Regions from separate parts of the Kaistella carnis genome, predicted to be linked through region 1. Evidence: riboswitches for the same ligand, from Rfam matches in the RefSeq annotation. Region 1 holds a riboswitch; the other holds the start of a gene.
The links. A riboswitch is a leader RNA that binds a small molecule or an ion and turns the genes downstream of it on or off. The one in region 1 is predicted to bind cobalamin.
Positions count from the first base shown of each region.

Region 2: another riboswitch for cobalamin. It lies ahead of EIB73_RS01405 (T9SS type A sorting domain-containing protein); the one in region 1 lies ahead of EIB73_RS07475 (TonB-dependent receptor plug domain-containing protein).

Region 1 covers NZ_CP034159.1:1,631,479-1,635,913, reverse strand. Annotated here, with positions in the region: gene EIB73_RS07480 (DUF5074 domain-containing protein) at 1-570, opposite strand, end outside; gene EIB73_RS07475 (TonB-dependent receptor plug domain-containing protein) at 582-2,408, opposite strand; cobalamin riboswitch at 2,437-2,617, opposite strand; gene ppk1 (polyphosphate kinase 1) at 2,813-4,435, opposite strand, start outside.
Region 2 covers NZ_CP034159.1:328,085-332,519, forward strand. Annotated here, with positions in the region: gene EIB73_RS01395 (dienelactone hydrolase family protein) at 1-554, opposite strand, end outside; gene EIB73_RS01400 (cupin domain-containing protein) at 687-1,046, shown strand; cobalamin riboswitch at 1,143-1,333, shown strand; gene EIB73_RS01405 (T9SS type A sorting domain-containing protein) at 1,459-2,556, shown strand; gene EIB73_RS01410 (HAD family hydrolase) at 2,606-3,217, opposite strand; gene EIB73_RS01415 (Na+/H+ antiporter NhaC family protein) at 3,228-4,435, opposite strand, start outside.

The DNA.
Region 1 (4,435 bases):
GGTCAGTGTATTTCCGAAACCAAAAGTTGCATTTTGTACGAAAATAGTTCCACCTGCTTCAACAATGCGTTCTGCCGTATCTGTGAATGCGATTTTTTTAACAAAAGAAAGATCAGATAATTTGTAAATAGTCACAGATTTTGGACCTAAATATTCATCGTTCGTTACGTAAATGAAATTATTGGCAATTGTAATATAACGCGGCTGATTGATTTGAGCCGTGATTTCACCTGTTTTTTTGAAGGTATACCGATTGACAACTGTGATTTTATTTGAATTATTTAAAACCAGATAAGCATTATCGCCATTGTAAGTTAGGGTTTGTAATACATCACCCAGATCGGTACCGTTATTTTTTTTGTAAACATCCTGTTCAATGGTTGCTAAATCGTTGGAAAGAAAAGTAACTGATGCACTTGGAGTTCCGAAATTCCCTTCATTAAGAACGAATATTCCGTTTTCATATGCACCTTTTGGAAGTTCAATTGGTTCATCAGATTCAGTTCTACAGGAAATGTTGAACAGCAGAGTAAGTGCAAGAACCGACGAAAGAATTTTAGGAAATTTCATACTATTTATTTTTAAAAGTTGATTAAGAGATTAGCTGCATAATTCCTTTTTGGCAAAGGAAAGTAGGCTGTAGTTTCATAGATTTGATCAAATAAATTATTCGCTTTGAAACCAATTTGATAGTGTTTTAAGATTTTTATATGGAGTCCTGCATTCATTACAAAATAACTTTTCAGGGCGGAACCCAATTTTTCATCTTCGCTGGTAAACGTTAAACCATTGAACATTCCCTGCGCATAAATTTCGATGAAATCATAACGATAAGAAGCATTTCCGAAGATCTTATTTTTAGGAACGTATGATAAAAACCGATTGGTTTCTACATTTTTTGAATTTGTATAAATGTATCCAAGAGAGAATTTTGCATTATTTTTTCCGAAATCTTTTACAAAATCAAGTTGAGATTCCAATCCGTAACTTTCTACATTATTAATGTTGCTTGGCGACCAGATCCCGCCAGAATTCGGCAACCAACGAATCATGTTTTCGATGTTGATGTAAAATGGCGTTACATTCAATTTAAAATTTTTGTACTGAAAACGATTTCCCAGATCGGCCTGCAGCGAGGTTTCTGATTTCAGATCCAAATTTCCGCCCGGTTGCCAGTAGAGATCATTAAATGAGGGAAATCTGAAATTTTTTGAAGCATTAAAAATAAGGGAATACCAATTATTTACATTGACTTTTCCTGAAAACGAATATAGAACCGGAGTTTCAATTGCTTCTACAAAATCTTTCTTGAGTCCGGCTTCAAAATTAACTTTTTGCGAAGGATTCCATCTCACTAAACCTGCGATAGAACCTGCATTTCTTTCCACATTTGTAATTCCGGACTGAAAACCTTGGCCTTTGTTCAGTTGATATTCGCCTATGAAATTAAATGCCAGTTTTTCATTAAGAATATAATTGAAATCATTTTTCGCCAAATAAATTTTCGCACTTCCACCGCTGCTCTTTGCTTTGTTGATATTGCTGAAATATTGAAATTCATCTTCCAGATAGGCCAACCGAAAAATATTCTGCACTTTTTCTGTATGAAAATTCCAATTGACCAGACTTCGGAAAGTATCGGCGATATATTTCGTTTTCGTCACCGACTCCGAGAAAATAGGGTAGTGTTGAACACCGTTATAGATTTGAGTTTGCCAGGAAATGGTATTTTTCGAATTGATCCTGTAAGCGGCTCCCAAATTGAAATTACGGTTGTCGTATTCGCCGTTCAAATTGGTGTAGTTCTTTTCCGGAACATCATAATCATTGTCACTTTTTACAAAATTTCCAGACACTTTTACGGATAATTTTTCGTCGCTGTAGGAGCTTTTTAAGAAAGAATTAAAGGTGTTAAAAGAGCCGAATTCTGAAAATAAAGTGGTGTTAAAACCTTTATTAAAAGCCAATTCATTGTTCATGTGAATACTTCCCCCAATTGCGCCACTTCCATAGATTACGCTTCCGCCGCCGGATTTCACTTCGAGTTGGTCATAACCCAAAAGATTGAGATTGTTAATATCACCCTGTCCTAAAAAAATGGAATTCACATTAATTCCGTTCCAGATGAACGCAGTCTGTTGCGCAGTGGTTCCGCGAAAAGAAGGCGAAGAAACGGCACCACGACCATTTTCTTTGATGTACACCGACGATTGAAACCGTAAAACATCGGAAATATTTGCCGTATTTTTTAGCAGATCTTCTTCGTTTAAAGTAGAAATTTTCTGGAATTTTTTAGAATTCTTCAACTGACTGTCGAAGATATAAACGGTATCAATGGCAACTTCCTGAGCGAAACTCATAGAAATACAGCATAATAAAACCGACGAAAAGTGGTGTTTTAGATTCATTTTCAACCTTTCCTCCGAAAGTTATTTTTTATGTTAAAACTTTCAGCAAGGTCTCCTGACTTTCACATTTTTGCACCTTCCCGAAATTAATCAGTGGTTTGTTTGCAAAAATTTTTTATTAATAAATAGTGATTTACAGTTGCGGGGACAGTTTGTGATTTGCACACAATTCCCTTTTCTAAAAGCAGTGCAAAGATAGTAATTTCGTTTAATAACAATCTAAAAATAAAAATCTTTACTTCTTAAACCGCAAAAGAACATAATACAAATCAAAAAATAAACATCTCAAAAGTTCAAAAAAAATGGAAAATCTTTCTTGAATTTCGCTTCTGCAAAATTTTTGGCTTATTTAGATCAAAAAAAACTTTTGTCTTATTCGAGGTTAAGAAAAATCAGGCTAAAGTTTAATCCAGGACAGATTTATTTTTAAGATAATGATAAATTTCGATCTGCGAACGAATGGGTATTTTGCCTGAACTCACATATTCGTTGCGCATTTTTTTATCCAGGATACGCGCTTTTACGTTGTCACTCAGCTGAATGTCAAGCTGGTCTTTGATCTCTTTCTTCAGATTTTTCTGAGTTATTTTTGCGGCGGCCTCTATTCGGTAGTCCATATTCCGCGTCATCCAGTCAGCAGAAGAAATGTAAATATCTTCATGCCCTTTGTTATAAAAGTACATGATTCTGGAATGTTCCAGATATTCATCAACAATACTGATGGCCTCTATTTTTTCTTTAAAATCCTTCTGATTGATCGCACAATAAATTCCGCGGACAATCATTTTTATTACAACACCGGCTCTAGCTGCGTCATATAATTTCTGAATCAAATCGCGATCACTTAAAGAATTAACTTTTATGATGATCAACGTTTTTCGGCCGGCTTTTGCTTCTTCGATTTCTTTATCCATTTGTGCTATGATTTTTTCGCGCATCAGTTCAGGGCAGAGCACAAGTTTTTTACAAGATTTAAGTTCCGAAACTACATCATGTTTGGGTTTCCGAAGTACCGTAAATACTTTATTGATATCTGCCATAATTACGCGGTCGGAAGTCAACAGAAGATGATCTCCGTAAATTTTGGCGGTTTTTTCATTAAAGTTTCCGGTACTTACAAAACCGTATTGGATGGTTTTATTGTGCGCTCTTTTTTTAATGACACACAACTTCGCATGAACTTTTTTATCAGGAATTCCAACCAGAACTTTTACACCTTCCTGTTCCAGAATTTCTTTCCATTTTAGATTGTTCTCTTCATCGAAACGCGCGCGCAGTTCTAGCATCACGGTGACCTCTTTGCCATTTCTCACTGCATTGATCAAGGCATTAATTATTTTGGAATTGCTCGCCAATCGGTACGCCGTAATTTGAATCGATTTCACTTCCGGGTCCATGGCTGATTCCCGCAACAAATCGATGACCGGCGTATAGTTATGATAAGGGAAAGAAAGTAAAATATCAGTTTTTTGAATCACATCGGTAATTCGTTTGCCAACAAGATCGGGATGATCAAAAGATGTTCTTTCTTCCGGTTTTTTATACTTTTCGAAAACTTCGGGAAATTCCATAAAATGGCGGAAATTATGAATTTTTCCACCTGGGATTATGCTGTCTTTTTTGCTTAGATTTAATTTACGAATCAGGAATTCAAGCAAGGCTTTATCCATCTCTTTATCAAAAACAAAGCGGGTTGGTTTGCCTTTTCTACGCGATTTAACTCCTTTTTCAATTTTTTGGGCCAGCGTTGTTTTTATGTCGTTATCCAGATCGAATTCTGCATCTTTCGTTACTTTGAAACAGTGGGCCTCAAATTCTTCATAACCAAAATAAGAGAAAATGTGGGGAAGATTGAATTTGATCACATCTTCCAGTAAAATAACATTTTTTTCAGGACCTTCCGTAGGGAGCAAAACAAATCGCCCTAAAATCCTGGAAGGAATTTCGATAATGGCAAACTTACTTTCATATTGAAATTCTTTCTTCCGCATCGCAATCCCCAGATATAAAGATTTGTCGCGTAAGTA
Region 2 (4,435 bases), 1.3 Mb from region 1:
ACCAACTGTGCATAATCTTCAGGTTTCACACTTGCATCATCCGCTGGATGTTCCACCAGAATTTTTGCAGAAAGTGGTTCATTCATTCTCGCTGGATCTTTTGCCAAACCACCGTGAATTGATACTACGCCAACTATAGGAAGTTTTCCTCTTGCCGCTTCCAAAGCACCACTTCCACCAAAACAATAGCCAATTACTGCGATTTTCTCTGGATTAGCACCGCTTTTCTTTAATTGTTCCAGGGCTAATGAAATTCGTTTTTGGTAGGCTTTAAAGTCTTGTTTGTAATAACCTGCAACTTTCGCAGCCGAAGCGTTATCGGTGGGGATGTTTCCTTCACCATAAATATCTGCGATAAAAGCAATGTAACCTTGTTTCTCAAGATCTAAAGCAGCATTCCTGGCTTCATCATCAATTCCTTTCCAGGCGGGTAAAATTAAAACTCCAGGAAGTTTCTTTCCAGCATTCGAAGTTACCAAACCACTGAGTTTTTGAGCGCCGTCCTGATAAGAAACCTTTTTAAGAGTCTGACTGAAGGTGAGTGTTGTTGACATAAAAAATATAGTTGCTAAAATTGAACGTATCATATTTTTAAATTTTTTAAGATTAATTAAATGTACGGAAAGAGATTCAAACGGAAATAAAATTTTAATTTGTAATTTTAAACTTCTTAAAAATAAATCAAGATGTCAAAATATAAAATTCAAAAATCACCGTTCATTGTTCCGACAACTGACGGCAAACTCATCGAAGAAATCTGGGGAAACTCCACCGGAAATTCTGGTATTTCAATCGCACATATGGTGGCACCACCCAACTGGAGTGAACCTTTTCAAACTCCTGAATTTGATGAATTCACGTATATCATCAAAGGCAAAAAACAATTTGAGATCGATGGAGAAATCGTAGTTTTAGAAACGGGACAAAGCATTCTCATTGAAAAAGGAGCAAGAGTTCGGTACAGCAATCCGTTTGAAAATCCTTGTGATTATCTGGCGATTTGCCTGCCTGCATTTTCTATGGATTTGGTAAATCGAGAAGATTAGTATTAAATACAATTTCATATGATCTCTGTTCTTAGAAATAGGGATTTTTTTTGGCTGATAAATGTCAGTTTCAGTTCCTAAGTTTAAAATTTATCTTTGCGACTGATAAAATAAGGTTGTAATCTGAAAAATTCAGATCACATTAATAGGGAATCAAGTTAAAATCTTGAGCTGTACCCGCAACTGTATGCTATAAAAAGTATTGTCATTTCGTGCCACTGATTCTACATTGGGAAGGCCGACAATTACCAGCAAGCCAGGAGACCTGCCTTATTTTTATTAATAATCTCTTCGGGAAAAAAGAGATGTTGAACTGGGAAAACATTCTTGTTTTTTCTCGTCGTCGTTTTTATGTAAGACGATTTCAATATTTCTTTTTTCTCCTTTTTATTGAATAATTAAATTTAGAAATATGAAAAAAGCATTATTGTTTTTATTCGTCGGAGGTTTCTTTTCGGCGCAAAATGTGGAGTTTACTGACATCAATTTTAAAAATGCCATCATCAAAGCCTATCCGGCTGTTGATGCCAACATAGACCACCAGATTTCTTTTGAAGAAGCAAAAACTTTGACTTCAATGAGAAACCTTGCAAGTTATCCGTTGATTACCAATGTAAAAGGTATTGAAGCTTTTATCAATCTAACTGAACTCAGTTTGACTCAAAAGGATTTTAAAACCATTGATGTTTCTAAAAATACCAAACTTACCACTTTAAACCTACGCGAGAACAAATTGGCAGGAACATTAGATGTTAGTTCATTATCTGCATTGAAAACTTTAGAATTGAATTCAAATGCTCTGGTTGAAGTTGTGCTGCCGCTTAATGGGAATATTGAAACGCTTTATATTAATGAGAATAAACTCACGGAAATTGACGTTAGAACACTCCCTAATCTGAAGAGGTTATTTTTAGTAAATAATCAAATTACTGTTTTGGATCTGTCACAGAACACTACTTTAGAACGTCTTCATATCGACAAAAATAAAGTAACAAATTTAGATTTGACTAATCTTACAAAACTGAACTGGATGTCTGTTAATGATAACTTATTGACAAATATAACTTTTCGCAACAATCCTGTGTTGAAAACGATTCTGGCCCAAAATAACAACATTGAAACCCTAAACTTTCAAGATGGTTTTACAAATGGTTTAACGCTAATCAATCTGACCGGAAATGCAACTTTCTCTAAAATAATTAAAGATTGTAATGATACTTTGCCGTCCAATGTTTCAGTACCAATTCAGGACAACTGTATTTTAGGAACTAAGAGTGAAATATTAAATTCTGTCAAGTTTTATCCAAATCCAGTGACTGATCAAATTTATTTTTCGGAAAATTTGGAGATCGAAAATTATCAGATTCTGAATGTAGAAGGCAAAGTGGTGAGAAGTGAAAATGCACTAGATGTAAAATCTCTTGAGGTTTCTACTTTAGAAAAAGGGTTTTATCTTTTGAAATTACAAACGAAAAAAGGAGAACTCGTTCATCGATTCATTAAAAATTAAATAAGTTTATCAAAAATGCCAAGGTTCATCAACTTTGGCATTTTATTTTTTAAAACTGAATTCCTAAATCTCTCATTTCCTTTTCCAAATCCGTATCTTCTTTAATATGAATACAGATAAATCCTAAGCTTTTAGCGACTTCAATATTTTTGGCGTTATCATCAATAAAGACTGATTCTTCGGCTTTGATCTGATAACGTTCCAATAAAACTTCCCAAATCGCTGGATCTGGTTTAATGAGTTTTTCAGTTCCGGAAACCACAATTTTACCTTCGAATATGTTAAAGAAATCATAGTTTTCCAAAGCGTACGGAAAAGTTTCTGCCGACCAGTTCGTCAATCCGAAAAGCTCATATTTTGAATGTTCTAATTTTCGCAGAACTTCAACATTATGAGGAATATCAGACTTCAACATCGTCGTCCAGTTGTCGTAATATGCCCGAATTTCTTTTTCCCATTCCGGATGTTTTGCGACCTGAATTTCTGTGCCTTCTGCTAAAGTTCTGCCGCGATCCTGTTCTGCATTCCATTCATCTGTCGCAATGTTTTTCAGGAAATGCTCCATCTTTTCATCATCGTTAAAATGATCTTTAAAAAAATAGCGCGGATTCCAATCCATTACCACGCCGCCGAAATCGAAAATAATATTTTTAATGCTCATTAATTTTACTTTAAATTTTTGTTTTGCTTAACGTTAATTTTTTAGTGTTTTTAAATATGATTGAACCCAAAGTAATCACCAAAAGAAGATGCAGGTAGAAAGAATTCAGAACCAAATCGGTGTAACTCATTTTAAAATTACTTAAAGAAATCAAAATCAATATTTGGGCGCCGTAAGGAATAATCCCCTGAACATAACATGCAAATATATCAAGCACCGATGCGCTTTCCTGTGGTTTTAATTCATACTTGTCGGTGATTTCTTTTGAGACTTTTCCGGAGATTAAAATGGCAATGGTGTTATTGGCAACGCAAAAATTGGCCACACTTACCAAACCGCCGATTCCTAATAAAGCGGTTTTCTTTGAACTGATTATTTTATTGATATTTCTGAGTAGGAAATTAATTCCGCCCGCCTTTTCAACCAAGGCTGCTAGACCGCCTGTAAGAAGCGACAGTAAAAATATTTCGGTCATGCTCGTAAATCCTTCATAAGTGTTTTTTGCGAACTCCATTAAACCAAACGTTCCATAACCCATTCCTAAAACTCCGGCGAAAAGCAATCCTGAAAATAGGACTACGAAAACATTAATGCCGATGATAGAAAGCGCAATAACCAGTAAGTAGGGAAGGATCAGCATGAAATTGAAATCCTTTTGTTCCATAATAACGGAAGTCGGTTCCTGATTGAATCCTATCAAAACAAAAATGAGAATGGCAACTAACGCCGCCGGAAGCGCGAGTTTAAAATTGGCTCTGAATTTATCTTTCATGTCACAGCCCATACTTTGAGTGGCTGCAATCGTGGTATCGGAAATCACGGAAAGATTATCTCCAAATATCGCTCCCGAAAGCAAAGCCGCGCCAATTAAACCGAGCGGAGAACCACTTTTTTCTGCCAGATCAATAACAATCGGTCCCAAAGTAACAATCGAGCCAACCGACGTCCCGGAAGCGAAAGACAGAAAAGACGCAATCACAAAAATCCCAACCGGAAAATACGCTGCCGAAATATAATTTAAACCGAGATTAACGATGGTATCTACACTTCCGGTGGCTTTTGAAACGGTGGCAAATGCGCCGGCTAAAAGGTAAATGATGCACATGGTCAATATTTTACCATCGCCACAACCTTTTAAAAAAGTATCGATTTTTTCATTCACTTTACCTTTGAGTAAAATAAACGCGGAGACAATTCCAATTAAGGCGGCGACAGGAG